Regions from separate parts of the Burkholderia vietnamiensis LMG 10929 genome, predicted to be linked through region 2. Evidence: predicted binding sites of a transcription regulator. Region 2 holds the regulator's gene; the other holds the start of a gene.
What was found. The regulator LexA, encoded in region 2, represses DNA repair genes until DNA is damaged. The targets are predictions, from matches to a motif close to ACTGTATNNNNATACAGT.
Positions count from the first base shown of each region.

Region 1: a site for LexA is predicted at 6,304-6,321, ahead of imuA (translesion DNA synthesis-associated protein ImuA). Genes of this name have one in related genera too.

Region 1 is NZ_CP009631.1:1,147,516-1,156,820, forward strand. Features, by position in the region: gene AK36_RS15230 (SCO family protein) at 1-224, shown strand, start outside; gene AK36_RS15235 (COX15/CtaA family protein) at 250-1,362, shown strand; gene cyoE (heme o synthase) at 1,371-2,273, shown strand; gene AK36_RS15245 (SCO family protein) at 2,292-2,909, shown strand; gene AK36_RS15250 (YciI family protein) at 3,071-3,361, opposite strand; gene AK36_RS15255 (methyl-accepting chemotaxis protein) at 3,562-5,130, shown strand; gene AK36_RS15260 (MetQ/NlpA family ABC transporter substrate-binding protein) at 5,315-6,130, shown strand; gene imuA (translesion DNA synthesis-associated protein ImuA) at 6,335-7,042, shown strand; gene AK36_RS15270 (Y-family DNA polymerase) at 6,975-8,462, shown strand; gene AK36_RS15275 (error-prone DNA polymerase) at 8,469-9,305, shown strand, end outside.
Region 2 is NZ_CP009631.1:2,504,265-2,513,569, forward strand. Features, by position in the region: gene cysT (sulfate ABC transporter permease subunit CysT) at 1-752, opposite strand, end outside; gene AK36_RS21285 (sulfate ABC transporter substrate-binding protein) at 899-1,936, opposite strand; gene lexA (transcriptional repressor LexA) at 2,201-2,848, shown strand; gene AK36_RS21295 (hypothetical protein) at 2,875-3,213, shown strand; gene AK36_RS21300 (DUF2939 domain-containing protein) at 3,243-3,950, shown strand; gene AK36_RS21305 (universal stress protein) at 4,062-4,559, opposite strand; gene nodI (nodulation factor ABC transporter ATP-binding protein NodI) at 4,885-5,799, shown strand; gene AK36_RS21315 (ABC transporter permease) at 5,806-6,639, shown strand; gene AK36_RS21320 (hypothetical protein) at 6,688-7,110, opposite strand; gene AK36_RS21325 (permease) at 7,323-8,381, opposite strand; gene mnmH (tRNA 2-selenouridine(34) synthase MnmH) at 8,378-9,305, opposite strand, start outside.

The sequences.
Region 1 (9,305 bases), 1.4 Mb from region 2:
TTCCGCCGAAGGTGCTCGAGGCCTACCCGGACACGCGGCGGCTGGTCGCCGATCCGGCCGCGGTCGCCGCATGGCTGCCGGCCGACGCGGGCACGACGGACAGCGACCACCTCTACCTGGTCGATCCGAACGGCAACCTGATGATGCGTTTCCCGAAGAACCCGAACCCCAGCAAGATCAAGACGGACGTCACGAAGTTGCTGAAGTGGTCGAGCATCGGTTAAGGCGACACAACGAGGCACACATTCGATGTCGTATCTACTGCAACTCGGCCTGATCGGCCTGTGCATCGCGCTGCTGCCGCTGTCGTACGTGTGGGTGAAGGCCGACGACGACAAGTTCCGCAAGCTGGTGTGGGTCACCACCTTCATGACGCTGGACCTCGTGATGTTCGGCGGCTTCACGCGTCTCACCGATTCGGGCCTCGGCTGCCCCGACTGGCCGGGCTGCTACGGCACGTCGTCGCCGTTCATCGCGCACGCGGCGATCACGGCCGCCCACCAGGCGATGCCGAGCGGCCCCGTCAGCATGTCGAAGGCGTGGATCGAGATGATCCACCGCTATTTCGCGATGGCGATCGGCGTGCTGATCATCGCGCAGGTGGTGATCGCGTGGTCGGCGCGGCTGCGCCGCCGCCCGCTGTCGGTGTCGCCGTGGTGGCCGACGAGCCTGCTGCTGCTGATCGTCGTGCAGGGCGCGTTCGGCGCGTGGACCGTCACGATGAAGCTGCAGCCGGTGATCGTCACGACCCATCTGCTGCTCGGCCTCGCGCTGCTCGGCACGCTCGGCTGGCTCGCGGCGCGGCAGACGCCGCTGCCCGCGCATGATCCGGAGGCCGGCCGCTACCGCGCCGCCGCACTCGCCGCGCTGGTGTTGCTGGTCGTGCAGATCGCGCTCGGCGGCTGGGTGAGCACGAACTACGCGGTGCTCGCGTGCACCGACTTCCCGACCTGCAACGGCCAGTGGATTCCGCCGATGAATTTCGGCCAGGGCTTCCATCTGTGGCGCGCGCTCGGGATGACGAAGGACGGCGACGCGATCACGCAGGACGCGCTGGTCGCGATCCACTGGACGCACCGCACGTTCGCGTTCGTCGTCGTCGCGTATCTGGTCGCGTTCGCGCTGAAGATGCGCCGCTTCGAGTCGCTGCGGCGGCCGGCGAACGGCGTGCTGCTGGTCGTGCTGCTGCAGTTTCTGACGGGCCTGACCAACATCGTGCTGCAGTGGCCGCTGCCGGTCGCCGTCGCGCACAACGGCGGCGCCGCGATCCTGCTGCTGCTCGTCGTCATGTTAAACTTTCGCATCCTTTCAAGCCGCCCCGGCCGTGTCGTGCAGCCCGCGCGCGACGCCGCCCCGGCGTGACCGCCCCCATGCAAAGCATCCTCTCCCAATCGCCCGGTAGCCGGTTTTCGCAGTACATGGCGCTGACGAAGCCGCGTGTCACGCAGCTCGCGGTGTTCTGCGCGGTGATCGGCATGTTCCTCGCGACGCCGGGCATGGTGCCGTGGCGCGTGCTGATCGGCGGTACGGTCGGCATCTGGCTGCTGGCCGGCGCCGCGTTCGCGATCAATTGTCTGGTCGAGCAGAAGATCGACGCGATGATGCGCCGTACCGCGTGGCGGCCGTCCGCGCGCGGCGAGATCACGACGCCGCAGATCCTGCTGTTCTCGGCCGTGCTCGGCAGCATCGGCGCATGGACGCTCTACACGTTCACGAACCCGCTGACGATGTGGCTGACGATCGCGACGTTCGTCGGCTACGCGGTGATCTACACGCTGCTGCTCAAGCCGATGACGCCGCAGAACATCGTGATCGGCGGCGCGTCGGGCGCGATGCCGCCGGCGCTCGGCTGGGCCGCGGTCACCGGCGCGGTGCCGGGCGACGCGTGGATTCTCGTGCTGATCATCTTCGTGTGGACGCCGCCGCATTTCTGGGTGCTCGCGCTCTATCGCCGCAAGGATTACGAAAACGCGGGGCTGCCGATGCTGCCGGTCACGCACGGCGAGCAATACACGCGGCTGCACATCCTGCTGTACACGGTGATCCTGTTCGCCGTCACGCTGATGCCGTTCATTTCCGGCATGAGCGGCGCCGTCTACCTGACGAGCGCGGTGCTGCTCGGCGCGGTGTTCCTCGCGTATGCGTGGAAGATCTACCGCGACTATTCGGATGCGCTCGCCCGCAAGGCGTTCCGCTACTCGATCGTCTACCTGTCGCTGCTGTTCGCCGCGCTGCTCGTCGATCACTATGCGCGCCCGTTGCTCGGCGTGTAACTGCACGGTTTGAACGCAATGCTCCATTCACGGTTCGGGCGCCGCGCGCGCCAAGGCTGGCTGCTCGCGTGCGCGTTCGCCGCCGCGACGCTGCTCGCCGGTTGCGACAACGCGCCGAAATTCCAGAATCTCGACATCACCGGCAATACGCAGTTCGGCACCGACTTCTCGCTGCCCGACACCGCCGGCAAGGTGCGCACGCTCGCCGACTTCAAGGGCCGCGCGGTCGTGATGTTCTTCGGCTATACGCACTGTCCGGACGTGTGCCCGACCACGATGGCCGAGCTGTCCGAGGCGCTGAAGCAGCTGGGCCCCGATGCGGCGAAGCGGGTGCAGGTGCTGTTCGTCACCGTCGATCCGGAGCGCGACACGCCGGCGCTGCTCGGCCAGTACGTGCCCGCGTTCGATCCGTCGTTCATCGGGCTGCGGCCGGCCGACGAAGCGCAGCTCAAGAAGGTCACGAAGGACTTCCGCGTGTACTACGCGAAGGTGCCCGGCAAGACGCCCGGCAGCTACACGATGGATCACACCGCCGCGAGCTACGTGTTCGATCGCGACGGCAAGCTGCGCCTGTTCGTGCGCGACGGCCAGGGCCCCGGCCCGTGGGTCCACGACCTGAAACTGCTGGTCGACTGAGCGGCGCCAAGCCGCCTCGGCGCCTCAGCGCGCGGGCCGCTGCCCGGCGCGACGCGTGACGGCGCCGCCGTCACGCCTGCTTCCCTCTTTCCTGTCCGATCGCGATGCACGATGCGCGTGCGCACGTCGTGCGCGCGTGCGTTCATGCGCCGCCGCGTCGGTCACGGCAGCGCCGGCACGTTGAAACCCTGCGCGGCGCGCGTGATCCGGAATTCGGTGACGCGATAGGTCGCGAGCCCTTCGGTCACGAACGGATCGGTGGCGAGAATCGCGTCGAGTTCGTCGCGGTCGATGCGCGCGGCGAGAATCACGCCGCCTTCGCGCGGCACCTTCGGCCCCGCCGCGATGAAGATGCCGCGCTCGAACAGCGGCTGCAGATACGCGCGATGGCGTTCGAGTGCATCGTCGATGCGCTCGAGCGACGCATGGTACTGGATGTCGATGACGTACATGGATGATCCCGGAATGGCGCCGGCGCGCTGCGCGCCGGCCAGCCGGTCTTTGTAGCACAGGCGCGCACCGGTGTCGTGCCGTGCGCCGGCCGGTTGTATTCAAGTCGTAAGCGTCGCTGCCGTAAATACGTACGCAACCGTTTGCGCGCGGCTGGCCGTCGGCGCGCAGCGGGGCATGACTTCGACAACAAGGCACGTAGATGAGCAGAATGAGTTTGAACCGCAAGCTGTGGCTCGCGCTTGCGCTGGTATGGATCGGTCTGCTGGGCGTAGGCGCATGGAGCGCATATGAGACGCGCGCGACGATGCTCGCCGAACGCAAGCAAGGCATCGCGAATCTCGTCGATTCGGCGGCCGGCATCGTGGCCGCGTATCACGCGCTCGCGCAGAGCGGCACGCTGCCCGAGGCCGACGCGAAGCGCGACGCGCTCGCGAGCCTCGCCGCGATGCGCTACGGCGAGTCGGGCTACGTGTTCGTGATGGATTCGAAGCCGGTCGTGCTGATGCACCCGACGTTGCCGAAACTGGTCGGCACGCAGGTCGGCGATTATCTCGATCCGGACGGCAAGCCGCTGTTCGTCACGATCCTGAACGCCGCGAAGGCGACCGGCAGCGGCTTCGCCGAGTATCGCGGGCGACTGCCGCACAGCGAGACCGCGGTGCCGAAGATCAGCTACGTGACGCGCTTCGCGCCGTGGGACTGGAACATCTCGAGCGGCGTGTTCCTGAAGGACATCGATACCGTCTACTACCGCACGCTGTTCGGCCACCTCGCGGTCGTGCTGGTGATCGGCTTCGTGATCAGCGCGGCGATGCTCGTGATCATCCGCAACGTGCGCGGCAGCCTGGGCGGCGAGCCGGACGAAGCGGCCGCGCTGGCGGCCCGCATCGCGCAGGGCGACCTCACGCAGCCGGTGCCGGTGCGCGCGGACGACCGCACCAGCATGATGGCCGCGATGCGCGACATGCAGGCGCGCCTGCAGGCGACGATCGGCGGGATTCGTCAGTCGGCGGAGTCGATCGCGTCGGCGAGCCGCGAGATCGCGTCGGGCAACAACGACCTGTCGCAGCGCACCGAGGAGCAGGCCGCGTCGCTCGAGGAAACGGCCGCGAGCATGGAGCAGTTGACCGCGACGGTGAAGCAGAACGCCGACAACGCGCGGCAGGCGAGCGGGCTCGCGAACAACGCGTCGGAGATCGCGCGCACCGGCCACGACGTCGTGAGCCGCGTGATCGGCACGATGGGCCAGATCGACGACAGCTCGCGCAAGATCGCCGACATCATCGGCGTGATCGAGGGCATTGCGTTCCAGACCAACATCCTCGCGCTGAACGCGGCGGTCGAGGCGGCCCGCGCGGGCGAGCAGGGACGCGGCTTCGCGGTGGTCGCGGGCGAGGTGCGCTCGCTCGCGCAGCGCAGCGCGACGGCCGCGAAGGAGATCCGCGCGCTGATCGTCGATTCGGTCGAGCGCGTGCGCAACGGCTCGGCGCTGGTCGGCCAGGCCGGCACGACGATGGGGGAGATCCTGCAGGCCGTCGCGCGTGTGACCGACATCATGGGCGAGATCGCGGCCGCGTCGGAGGAGCAGGCAAGCGGCATCACGCAGGTCGGGCGCGCCGTCACGCAGATGGACCAGGTGACGCAGCAGAACGCGGCGCTCGTCGAGGAGGCCGCGGCCGCCGCCGCGTCGCTGCAGGAGCAGGCCGGGCGGCTGCGCGAGGCGATCGGCGCGTTCCGCGTCGCCGAGGCGGCCGGCGGCGCGCGCTGACTCATCCGGCCGGCGGCCGGTGGCCGTGGCGGCGGTCGTTCGTCGGCCCCGTTGCGGTGCATACATATATGAGCGGGATGTATTTCACTTCCGCGCGATCCTGTGACACCATTTGCCCCTTCCTGCGAGTCCGGGGATACCCGTATCGCGCCCCTATTTCAGTTAGCAACGAAGTGAGAAACAGATGAAGCGTCGCAGTCTCCTGAAGGTATTTTCCGTGGTGGCCACCGGTGCCGCGCTGACGCTGTCGGCGGGCGCCCACGCCGAAGACAAGGTGATCAAGGTCGGCACGGTCGCCGGCCCGGATGCGCAGGTGTGGCAGGTCGTGCAGAAGGTCGCGAAGGAGAAGCAAGGCCTGAACGTGAAGGTCATCGAGTTCAACGACTACGTGCAGCCGAACGCGGCGCTCGACGCGGGCGACCTCGACGCGAACAGCTTCCAGCACCAGCCCTACCTCGACAGCCAGGTGAAGCAGCGCGGCTACAAGATCGTCAGCGCGGGCCTGACCTACATCTCGCCGATCGGCGTGTATTCGAAGAAGTTCAAGGCGCTGAAGGATCTGCCGCAAGGCGCGAAGCTCGCGGTGCCGAACGATCCGTCGAACGAGAACCGCGCGCTGCTGCTGCTGCAGACGCAAGGCGTGATCAAGCTGAAGGCCGGCGCCGGCACGGGCGGCAACAACGCGACGGTGCTCGACATCGCCGAGAACCCGAAGAAGCTGAAGATCTCCGAGCTCGACGCCGCGCAACTGCCGCGCGTGCTGTCGGACGTCGACGCGGCCGTGATCAACACCAACTACGCGCTCGCCGCGAACCTGCAGCCGACCAAGGACGCGATCGCGCTCGAATCGCTGACGAGCCCGTATGCGAACCTGATCGCCGTGCGCGCGAAGGACAAGGACCAGCCGTGGGTGAAGAAGCTGGTCAGCGCGTACCAGTCGCCGGAAGTGCGCGAATTCATCAAGAAGCAGTTCAAGGGCTCGATGGTCGCGTCGTTCTGAACGCCGCACACCGGTCCGATTGCCGACCCGAAGGGCCTGCCGCGCGCAGGCCCTTTTTCATTGGGGCGGGTGCTGGCCCGTGGCCGCTGGCGGCGCGTGCGGCATGCGCTGCGTTCATCTGACGAAAGGCCGGTTTCGTGCCGAGACTGTGCGACGCGGGCGCATTGCCATATACTGTATATCCATACAGTTGTGGGTGGCGTCATGCTCGCATCCTCCATTTCTCCCGAATCCCTTCATCCGTCGCTGTGGCGCGGCTCGCAGCTCGCGCGCGGCGGCCCGCGCACGATCGACACGGGCTTCGCGTCGCTGTCCGCCGAGCTGCCGGGCGGCGGCTGGCCGGTCGGCGCACTCGTCGAGCTGCTGGCCGCGCAGCCGGGCTGCGGCGAGATGCGCCTGCTCGCGCCCGCGCTCGCGCAGTCGGTCAGCGCGCGGCGTCCGCTCGCGCTGGTCGCGCCGCCCCATGCGCCGCATGCGAGCGCGCTGGCCGCCCTCGGCGTGCCGTCCGATGCGCTGCTGTGGCTGCGCGCGGGCAGCCGTACCGACGCGTTGTGGGCCGCCGAGCAGGCGCTCAAGACGGGCTGCTGCGGAGCGCTGCTGCTGTGGCAGGACGCGCGGCCCGATGCACTGCGGCGCCTGCATCTGGCGGCCGCGCGCACCGGCGACACGCTGTTCGTGATGCTGCGCGCGCTGTCGGCCGTGCGGCAGCCGTCGCCGGCCGTGCTGCGCGTCGCGCTGCATCCGGTGCCGGGCGGCGTGTCGCTCGACATCGTCAAGCGTCGCGGGCCCGCGCGCAGCGAACCGCTCGCGCTCGAATTGCCGTCGCCCATCGTGGAGAGCCGCTATGCGCGTCTTGCTCGGCATCCATCTGCCGCGCCTGCCGCTCGACGTGTGCGCCCCGCCGCCGTCTGACGCAGAAGCCGGCGCGGCCGGCTGCGCGGTGCTCGAGCAGGGCGTCGTGCTGATTGCCGACGCGCCCGCGCGCCGGCACGGCGTGCGCGCGGGCATGAAGCGCGGCGGCGTGCTGACGCTCGCGCCCGGCACGCGGCTCGTCGAGCGCGATCCGGCGCGCGAGGCCGACGCGCTGCGCGCCGTCGCGCTCGCGTTGCTGCGCTTCTCGCCGTGCGTCGCGCTCGACGACGAAGCGACGCTGATCGTCGACGTCGGCCCGAGCCTGCGGCTGTTCGGCGGCTTGCCGTCGCTGTGCCGCCAGGTGCGCGCGACGCTCGCGGCGCTCGGCTATGCGGCGCACCTGTCGGCCGCGCCGACCGGGCGCGGCGCGTGGCTGCTCGCGCGCACGTCGGCGCGTGCGCGGGTGCGGCGCCGCGTGGCGCGACCGGCTTCGCTCGGCCGCACGCTCGATCGGTTGCCGTGCGTGCTGCTGCCGGATGCGCGTCCGTATGCGGGCTGGCTCGACGGGCTCGGCTGCCGCACGCTCGCCGATCTGCGCGCGCTGCCGCGCGCCGGGCTGCAGCGCCGCTGCGGGCCCGCGCTGCTCGCGGCGCTCGATCGCGCGTACGGCGATGCGCTCGAGCCGCTCGCATGGATGACGGTGCCGCCCGTCTTCGACGTGCGGCTCGAGCTGCCGGAGCGCGTCGAATACGCGCAAGCCGTGCTGTTCGCCGCGCAGCGGCTCGTGGTACAGCTCTGCGGCTGGCTGGCCGCGCGCCAGCTGTCGCTCGCCGCGATGACGTTCGATCTCGAGCACGAGCGCGGCCGCCAGGCCGTGCCGCCGACCGCGCTGGAGCTCGCGTTCGCCGCGCCCGTGCGCGACGAAGCGCACTTCATGCGGCTGCTCGGCGAGCGGCTCGCGCGCGTCGAGCTGCCGGCCGCGGTGATCGCGGTGCGGCTGAAGGCCACGCGCGTCGAATCGGTCGCGCCGCCGGCCGACGATCTGTTTCCGGAGCCGGGCGGCACGCGCGAGACGCGCGCGCGGCTGTTCGAGCTGCTGTCGGCGCGGCTCGGCGCGGACAACGTGCTGCGCGCGGCGCGCGTCGCCGATCACCGTCCGGAGGCCGCCAACCGCTGGCTGCCGCTCGACGCGCAGGCGGGCAAGGCCGCGGCCGGGCCGCCCGACGCGCCGCCGCGTCCCGCATGGCTGCTGGCCGAGCCGTTGCCGCTGCTGATGCGCGGCGAGCGGCCGGTATTCCATACGCCGCTCAGGATGATGTCGTCGGCCGAGCGGATCGAAGGCGGCTGGTTCGACGGGCAGCACGTGGCGCGCGACTACCACGTCGCGCACGACGAAGCGGGCGCGTGCTACTGGGTGTTCCTCGAGCGTTCCGAAAGCGCGGCCGAGCCGCGCTGGTTCCTGCACGGCCTGTTCGGGTGAGCGACGATGGCCGCGCAAATCACCTGGCTGCCCGACTACGCGGAGTTGTTCTGCCGCTCGAACTTCTCGTTCCTGCATGGCGCGTCGCATGCGGAGGAGCTCGTCGCGCGCGCGGCGGAGCTCGGCTATCGCGGCCTCGCGATCACCGACGAATGCTCGCTGGCCGGCGCGCCGCGCATGCATGTCGCCGCGCAGGCGCAAGGGCTGCCGCTCGTCGTCGGCGCGTATTTCGCCGTCACGCCCGATGAGGTCGCGCCGGGCCACGATCCGGGGCCCGGCGCCTTCGGGCTCGTGCTGCTCGCGCAGAACCGCGAGGGCTACGGCAATCTTGCCGAGCTGATTTCCTGGCGGCGCATGGCGGCGCCGAAGGGCACCTACACGCTGACGTCGCGGATGCTGTCGGCGCCGCCTGCGGCGTTCGCGCACCTGCGCGGCATGCCCGACTGTTTCGCGATCCTCGTGCCCGTGTATCCGGTGCGCGCCGACGTGCTCGATGCGCAGGTCGCATGGTTTCGCGCGACCTTCGGCGAGCGCGCGCGGCTCGGGCTCGTGCAGTTGCAGCGCGCGCTCGACGGCGCGCAGCGCGAGGAGATCCGCGCGGCCGGCGAGCGGCGCGGCGTGCCCGTCGTCGCGCTCGGCGACGTGACGATGCACCGGCGCTCGTGCAAGCCGTTGCAGGACGTGATGACGGCGATCCGCGTCGGCATGCCGGTGGCCGAGTGCGGCTACGCGCTGGCGCCGAATGCCGAGCAGCACCTGCGGTCGCGGCAGCGCATCGGGCAGCTGTACTCGCCGGACGAGATAGCGCAAACCTGCGAGATTCTCGACGCGTGCGATTTCGAG
Region 2 (9,305 bases):
GCCAGCGCGGTCGCGCCCGCGTAGTCGTACTGCTCGAGCTTCGTGATGATCAGCAGCGACGTGATCTCGGACTTCATCGGCACGTTGCCGGCGATGAAGATCACCGACCCGTACTCGCCGAGCGCGCGCGCGAACGCGAGCGCGAAGCCGGTGAGCAGCGCGGGCAGCACGGCCGGCAGCACGACGCGGCGGAACGTGAGCCAGCGCGACGCGCCGAGGCATGCGGCGGCCTCCTCCTGCTCGCGCTCGAAATCCTCGAGCACGGGCTGCACGGTGCGCACGACGAACGGCAGCCCGATGAACGTCAACGCGACCAGCACGCCGGCCGGCGTGAACGCGATCTTGATGCCGAGCGGCGCGAGATACTGGCCGACCCAGCCGTTGGTCGCGTAGACGGCCGCGAGCGAGATGCCGGCGACGGACGTCGGCAGCGCGAACGGCAGGTCGACGATCGCGTCGACGACGCGCTTGAACGGGAACGTGTAGCGCACCAGCACCCACGCGACGAGAAAGCCGAACACGGCGTTGATCAACGCGCCGCCGAGTGCGGCCGAAAACGTCAGCCGGTACGACGCGAGCACGCGCGGCGACGTGACGGCCGCGACGAACTGGTCCCACGACAAGGTCGCGGTCTTGAGAAATGTGGCGGCGAGCGGAATCAGCACCACGAGGCTCAAATACGCCACCGTGATGCCGAGCGTCACGCCGAAACCGGGCAGCGCGCTCGGCTTGCGAAAGATGTACGTCGTCATCGGATGCTCTTGCTGGGTCGATGCTGCTCATGGGCCCGACGCATATGCCGGCGCTCGGAATCGCGCGCCGGCCCGTCGGGTATGCGGCGCGCTGTCGTGGCGCGCCGCTGTCGTTATCGTGTGCTGCGTGTCGTTACTGCGTGGCGTTATTGCGGCTTGTAGATCGAATCGAACACGCCGCCGTCCGCGAAATGCGTCTTCTGCGCATTCGTCCAGCCGCCGAACGTGTCGTCCACCGTGTACAGCTTGAGCTTCGGGAACTGCTTCGTCAGCTCCGCCGGCACGTTCTTCGAGCGCGGCCGGTAGTAGTTGCGCGCGGCGATCTCCTGGCCCTGCGGGCTGTACAGGAAATTCAGGTAGGCCTCGGCCAGCTTGCGCGTGCCCTTCTTGTCGACCACCTTGTCGACCACCGCGACGGGCGGCTCGGCGAGGATGCTCACCGACGGCACCACGATCTCGAACTTGTCGGTGCCGAATTCCTTGATCGACAGGAACGCCTCGTTCTCCCACGCGATCAGCACGTCGCCAATGCCGCGCTGCACGAAGCTCGTCGTCGCGCCGCGCGCGCCGGAGTCGAGCACGCCTGCATTCTTGTAGAGCTTCGTCACGAACTCCTTCGCGCTCTGCTCGCTGCCGCCCGGCTTGTGCACCGCGTACGCCCACGCGGCCAGATAGTTCCAGCGCGCGCCGCCCGAGGTCTTCGGGTTCGGCGTGACGATCGAAATGCCGGGCCTGGTCAGATCGTCCCAGTCCTTGATGCCCTTCGGGTTGCCCTTGCGCACCAGGAACACGATCGTCGACGTGTACGGCGATGCGTTGTCCGGCAGGCGCTTCTGCCAGTCCTTCGCGACGAGCCCCTTGTTCGCGAGCGCATCGATGTCGTATGCCAGCGCGAGCGTGACCACGTCGGCCTGCAGCCCGTCGAGCACCGAGCGCGCCTGCGCGCCCGAGCCGCCGTGCGACTGCTTGAAGTTGACCGTCTCGCCCGTCTTCGCCTTCCATTCCTTGCCGAACGCCTGGTTGTAGTCCTGGTACAGCTCGCGCGTCGGGTCGTAGGACACGTTCAGGAACGTCGTGTCGGCCCATGCGTGCGAGGCGATGCCGAGCGCCGCCGCCGCGCCCAACGCCAGTGTTGCGATCAGGCGCCCCGCTGCGCCGCCCAGCCCCGTATTGCGCTTCGCCATCATTGGTTCTCCAGTGTCGTCGGTGTTGCGATGTCGGGCCAGTCTAACGAACGGGTTACATTATTAAAAATAATCGTTCTTCATTTTTTAATACTCAAAAGTGCTAACGCAGACTGGGCGGACGGTTGCGGCGGATGAACCGGCGTCGGGACGTCGCAAAACGACGGCGGAATCGGCGCGATCGCATCGAACCTCAAGTAACACTTGAAATTCGCGAAGTACTGTATAAAAATACAGCTCACTGTCTATCCATACAGTTGAGCCATGACCAAACTCACCGCACGTCAGCAGCAAGTGTTCGACTTGATCCGCCGCGCGATCGAGCGCTCGGGTTTCCCGCCCACGCGCGCCGAGATCGCCGCCGAACTGGGCTTCAGCTCGCCGAATGCAGCCGAGGAGCACCTGCGCGCGCTGGCGCGCAAGGGCGTGATCGAGCTGGCGGCAGGCGCCTCGCGCGGCATCCGCCTGCTCGGCATCGACGACATGCCGCACCAGTTCACGTTGCCGCACGCCGGGCTGATGCAGTTGTCGCTGCCGCTCGTCGGCCGCGTCGCCGCCGGTAGCCCGATCCTTGCGCAGGAACACATCTCACAGCATTACGCGTGCGATCCGGCGCTCTTCACGAGCAAGCCCGACTATCTGTTGAAGGTGCGCGGCCTGTCGATGCGCGACGCCGGCATTCTCGACGGCGACCTCCTCGCGGTGCAAAAGCGCACCGAAGCGAAGGACGGCCAGATCATCGTCGCGCGGCTGGGCGACGACGTCACCGTCAAGCGCCTGATGCGCCGTCCCGGCGGCATCGAGCTGATCGCGGAGAACCCGGATTACGAAAACATCTTCGTCAAAGCCGGCAGCGCGGAATTTGCGCTGGAAGGCATCGCCGTCGGGCTGATCCGCTCGGGCGAACTCTGACAATCGGTCTCGCTGAGGAGAACACCATGGAACGCCTGTCCCGTCTGCTGCCTTTCCGTCAATTCGGCCGCCTGCGTCACCTGCGCGGCCGCACGCCCTGCGCGCCGCTGTCCGCTGCGGCGCCCGCAGTGAGCGAAGAAGTCGCAGTCGAACGGCAGGCGTCGCTGCTGCCGTCGGCGCTGCCCGCATTCGCGCGGGTCTCGCTGAATGCCGGCCTGAATCATGCGGAACCGGCGCGCCGCGCACCGGTGCGCGTCTATCACGGCCGCTCGCGCCTGATCATGGTGGGGACGATCGACGCCGTCTGCCGGATGATCGACCGTTGCATCGCCGAGGAACGATCGGCAGCGCACCACGGTCTCTGAGGGCGGAACCCATCCGCACCGGAGGCATCGTGACTGGATCTGCGGGCCGCGTCCGGCGGCTCAAGCCGCTACTGATCGCCGTGCTGATCGTCGCCGTATTGGCGGCGATCGGTTACGCATATGCGTCGCCATACGTGGCACTCGGCCGGCTCAAATCGGCAATCGATGCGCGCGATGCGCAGGCGGTCAGCGAGTACGTCGATTTTCCGTCGCTGCGCATCAGTCTGAAGCAGCAGGTCACGGAAGAATTGATGCGCCGGATCGACGCGGTGAAGAAGAACAATCCGTTCGCGGTGCTGGGCGCATTGATCGGGTCTGCGTTGATCGGCCCGCTGGTCGACGCGTACGCGACGCCGGAAGGTGTTGCAGCGTTGATGAGCGGCATCCCGCCGCGCGGTAGTCCCGGCGAACGGCCTCCCGAATGGGCCGGCTCGCCGTCGAGGTCGCCGTCAGGCACCGCGCCAGCCAGCGCGCCGGCTGTGCCACCGTCGAGCGCCGGCAGTCCAGCGAGCGTGCCGGCAGCCGCCAGCGGCGCCACCTCGGTCCCGGTGCCAGCTCCCGCCCCAGCCGGCGCGAGCGATCCCGGTCGGACACAGCAAACGAGCGCGGGCTACCGCAATATCGACGAGTTCGTCGTGACGTACCAGCGCAGCGCCGACGGCACACGCTACGCGGCGATTTTCCACCGCTTCGGCCTGTTTACGTGGAAGCTCGCGGCAATCGACCTGCACGGCTGAGCGCGCGTTGCCGGTAGGCGGTGCCGCGGATGCGGCACACGGCACGCGCTCATCGCGAAGCCAGCGAGCTGGTCATGCGGCAAACGCGTGCATCCTCGTGCCATTAGCCCACTATTTACCGCTCGCGGTAGCCGCCTCGCGCTCGCGTGCGATCTCGGCCTTCTGCTCCTGGGCCGACGAACATGCGACGAGGATGCTGCAGTTCACGCGATCGAGCAGTAGCGTGTTGCCGGCCCCCATCCACCATCTCGACAATCCGCTTCGACAGCGATGGCCGACGACGACGAGGTCGGCGCCGATCTCGGTTGCGAGGTTCGCGATTTCGTCGATCGGGTAGCCGAACGCAAAATGACCTTCGGCCTGCACGCCGCGCTCGCGCAGCCAGTTCACCCCTTCCTGCAGGATCTCGCGCGCGGTTTCTTCGAAGCGGCCGCACGCGACATCGGTCAGCAGTCCCGCGCTCTGCGCGATGCTCGAGCGCATGTCGACGACCGACAGCAAATGCGTTTCCGCCTTCAGGTCGAGCGCGAGATTCGCGCCGCACCGCAGTGCCTTGCGTCCCTCGAGCGTGCCGTCGTAGCAAAGCAGAATCTTGTTGTAGCTAGCCATGAAACCTCCCGGTCGCGACTACGTGCGCTATGCAATCATCATGGTGCGCCGCAATCCAACGCGCAAGGGATGGAAAACGCTGATTCGCCGCACCACGCGCGTCGGCAATGATGCAGCGCACGATTCGTGTGCGCATCCGACGCAAACCGCAGGCCCGCGCTGAAGCGGCGCGGTCGATGCACTAGAATGGGTCGTCCGTGCCGTCAGCGCGGGCACGCGAGCCATGTCCGTGTGACCGGCGACAGTCCGAGCCGTTCGCATACGGCGCGTGGCATCCGCCGAGCCGGCCGGCGCGGCGGCGCCCGTTCACAACGACACCCTGCCCATGTCCGTTGCACCGATCGATTTCCGGAACGTCGAAAAACGCTATGGCGACCGACTCGTCGTCAACGACCTGTCCTTCCACGTCGAGGCCGGCGAATGCTACGGGCTGCTCGGCCCGAACGGCGCCGGCAAGACCACCACACTGAAAATGCTGCTTGGCCTCGTCTATCCGGACGCGGGCGCCATTTCGCTCTGCGGCGAGCCGGTCCCGTCGCGCGCCCGCCATGCGCGCCGGCGCGTCGGCGTCGTGCCGCAATTCGACAATCTCGATCCGGACTTCACGGTCCGCGAGAACCTGCTCGTGTTCAGCCGCTATTTCGGGATCTCCGCGCCGGCCGCGCGCGCACTCGTGCCGCCGCTGCTCGAATTCGCGAAGCTGGAGAACAAGGCGGACGCGCGCGTCGGCGAGTTGTCGGGCGGCATGAAGCGGCGCCTGACGCTCGCGCGGGCGCTCGTGAACGATCCCGACGTGCTGGTGCTCGACGAGCCGACGACCGGCCTCGATCCGCAGGCGCGGCACCTGATGTGGGAACGCTTGCGCTCGCTGCTCGCGCGCGGCAAGACGATCCTGATCACGACGCACTTCATGGAAGAAGCCGAGCGCCTGTGCGATCGGCTGTGCGTGATCGAGGAAGGCCGCAAGATCGCCGAAGGCGCGCCGCACGCGCTGATCGAGTCGGAGATCGGGTGCGACGTGATCGAGATCTACGGGCCGGATCCGGTCGCGCTGCGCGACGAGGTGGCGCCGTTCGCCGAGCGCACCGAGATCAGCGGCGAAACGCTGTTCTGCTACGTGAGCGACCCCGAACCGCTCGCCGCGCGGCTCAAAGGCCGTGCGGGATTGCGCTATCTGCACCGTCCGGCCAATCTGGAAGACGTGTTCCTGCGGCTCACGGGCCGCGAAATGCAGGACTGACCGACCATGGACGTTCGCAACTATTCCGCCTCCACATCGTCCGCCCCGCCGCGCGAAACGCGCTTCGCGATCGCGCTGCCCGCGAATGCGACCAACTGGATCGCGGTGTGGCGGCGCAATTATCTGGTGTGGCGAAAGCTCGCGCTCGCGTCGCTGTTCGGCAATCTCGCCGATCCGATGATCTACCTGTTCGGGCTGGGATTCGGGCTGGGGCTGATGCTCGGGCACGTCGACGGCGTGTCGTATATCGCGTTCCTCGCGGCCGGCACGGTCGGTTCGAGCGTGATGATGTCCGCGAGCTTCGAGTCGATGTATTCGGGCTTCTCGCGCATGCACGTGCAGCGCACGTGGGAAGCAATCATGCACACGCCGCTCGCGCTCGGCGACATCGTGCTCGGGGAGATCGTCTGGGGCGCGAGCAAGGCGCTGTTGTCGGGCGCCGCGATCATGCTGGTCGCCGGCCTGCTCGGCTATGCGCGGTTTCCGTCGATGCTCGCGGCGCTACCGGTGATCGCGCTCGCCGGCCTCGCGTTCGCGAGCACCGCGATGATCGTCACCGCGCTCGCGCCGTCCTACGACTTCTTCATGTTCTACCAGACGCTCGTGCTGACGCCGATGCTGCTGCTGTCCGGCGTGTTCTTCCCGATCACGCAGTTGCCGCCGCTCGCGCAGCACGCCGCGCATCTGCTGCCGCTCGCGAACGCGGTCGAACTGATCCGGCCCGCGATGCTCGGCCGGCCGGCAACCGACGTCGGGCTGCACGTCGCGGTGCTCGCCGCCTATGCGCTCAGCGGCTTCGTGGTGTCGGCGTGGCTGTTCCGGCGGCGGATGATGCGCTGACGCGCACGCGCATACCGCGCCGGCCGGTGTGCCGAGCCGACGACGACGTCACTCGTCGTCGTCGCTCCACGGAATTTCGACGTCGGTCAGGAACGCGACGGTCGCCAGCGGGCCGCCTTCCTGACGACCGAGCTTGCCGTCCGCGCGATGCCACTCGACGCGGAACTGCGTGCCGGGATCGTCGGCGATCAGATAGACCGCGCGCAATTCCTCCGCGTCGGCCTCGGCTACCGGACCGTCGAACGACACCAGCATCTTTTGCGGCCACAGCCCGTTGACCGGGTCGTAGATGCGATCGCCGTGCGGAATCTCGATGCTCGCTTCGACGCCGATCGTGGCGGACGCTTCGATGATCATCGTGCCGAGCGCGTTCAGCACGGCCGTGGCGCGTGCGGAATTGGCCTGGCGGATCGCGAGATCGCCGCGCGTCAGCGCCTTTTCGAGTCGAGGATGAATCTTCGGTTGGGTCATGCGTTTTCCTGTTTGCTTCTTGTAAAGGGCACCGCACGCGTGTAGCGGCGGCGCCGGGTGAATACGAGGCGCGGGCGGCGCGCCGGCCGGCCGGTCACCGGGCACGCGCACACGGCCGGCTCGCTGGTCCGCATGGGCGGCTGTCGCGCGCGGCTACTGCGGTGACAGCGGCGGCAGCAGCGAGCATCCGCCAATACGGCGCCGGCCGCCGGTCAGAACCCGAACGCGATCGCGAGCAGCCCGCTCACGACCCCGAACACGACGACGAGCACCGAGACGATCGCCAGCATGTACGGCTTGAAAGAGCGCGCGAGCATCGCGAGCGACGGCACGCTGATCGGCGGCAGCGTCATCAGCAGCGCGGCGGCCGGGCCGACGCCCATGCCGAGCGACAGCATCGCCTGGATGATCGGCACCTCGCCGGCGGTCGGGATCACGAACAGCGTACCGGCGACCGCGAACGCGACGATCCAGCCGAGATGGTTGCCGATGTCCGGACCGATGTGCGGGAACAGCCACGCGCGCGCCGCGCCGAGCAGCAGCACGAGCACGATGTATTCGGGCACGAGCCGCACGGCCATGCGCGCGAGCAGCTTCACCCAGCGGACGAACGGATTGCCCGCGGCGGCCTGCTCGGCCGCCAGCGCGGCGAGCTGCGCGTCGTCGATGCTGCGATCCTCGGGGCGCGCGATGCGGTTCAGCAGATAGCCGATCCCGAACACCATCGCGACGCCGAGCACGAGACGCAGCGCGCTCCATTGCCAGCCGAGCACGAAGCCCATGAACACCAGCGCGGCCGGATTGAGCACCGTGTTGCCGAGCCAGAACGCGACCGCACCGCCCGGCGACGCATGTCGCGCGCGCAGGCCCGCGACGACCGGCGCCGCGCAGCAGGTGCACATCATGCCCGGCAGCGACAGCAGGCCGCCCGCGGCGACGCTGCCGAAGCCGCTGCGACCGAGCACGCGCGCGACCCAGTGCGCGGGCAACAGCGCCTGCACGGCCGAACCGAGCAGCAGGCCGAGCACCATCGCCTGCCAGATCGCCTTGCCGTACGCCCATGCGTAGTCGAGCGCCGCCTTCAGCGACGGTTCGGGCGCGCTCGCCGACGTGCCCATCAGGATCGAGTTGCCGATCGAGTGATGCTCGGCGGCGACGAACGCCTTGTTGTAGTACGGGAACCATTTCACGTAGAACAGGCCCGCGACTGCGATCAGCAGGAAGGTCATCCAGCCGAGCGCCGGACTGGGTTGGGAGCGTGTGGTCGTCATCGTGTGGGAGTCGTTGCGTTGTTGTGGGTATCGGTATTGGTATCGGCACGCGCCGCCGCATCGCCCGCGGGCGATGCCGGCAGGCCGGCCTGCGCGAGCGCATCGAGCAGCGCGCGCGCCTGATCGCGCGCGTCCGCTGCGTTCGGCCGGAACGTGAACGTCAGCACGCGGTTCGGTCTGTCGTACGACGAACGATAGGTGCGCGCATAGGCAGGATCGTAATGCCGGTCGATCAGCGCGCGGAACAGGTCGGCGCGCGCATCGGCGTCGACCAGCGTGCTCCAGTGCGCGACCTCTTCGCGGCTGTGCAGCCCGATCAGCCGCGCGAGTTGCGCCTTGAACGCGTCGCGGTCGTCGAACAGATGCGCATAGTCGTCGAGCAGGAACGCGATGCGCTCGTCGTGCGCGGCCTCGACCTGCACCCACGGCCCCGCACGGAACGCATCGAGCAAGGCGAGCGGCAGTTGCACCAGCCCGATCTTGCGGCTTTCGGACTCGACGAACACCGGCCACGCGGGGTCGAAACGTTCGAGCGTCCCGACCAGCCCCGAGTCGAACGCCTTCTGCGTCGGCTGCGGCACGCCCGGCAGCGCGCCGAGCAGCGAGCCGCGATGACGGGCGAGCGCCTCGAGATCGAGCGTCTGCGCCCCTTCTGCGCGCAGCGCGTTCAGCAGCCGCGTCTTGCCGCAACCCGTATGACCGACGAGCGTGATATAGCGAAACTGCGCGGGCAGCGTATCGAGCGTCGCGCACACCGAGCGCCGGTATGCCTTGTAGCCGCCGTCGAGCTGGCGCGCCTGCCAGCCGATCAGGTTGAACCAGGCCGTCATCGAACCCGAGCGCTTGCCGCCGCGCCAGCAATAGATCAGCGGCCGCCAGTTGCGCGGACGGTCGGCGAAGGTGGTATCGAGATGCCGCGCGATG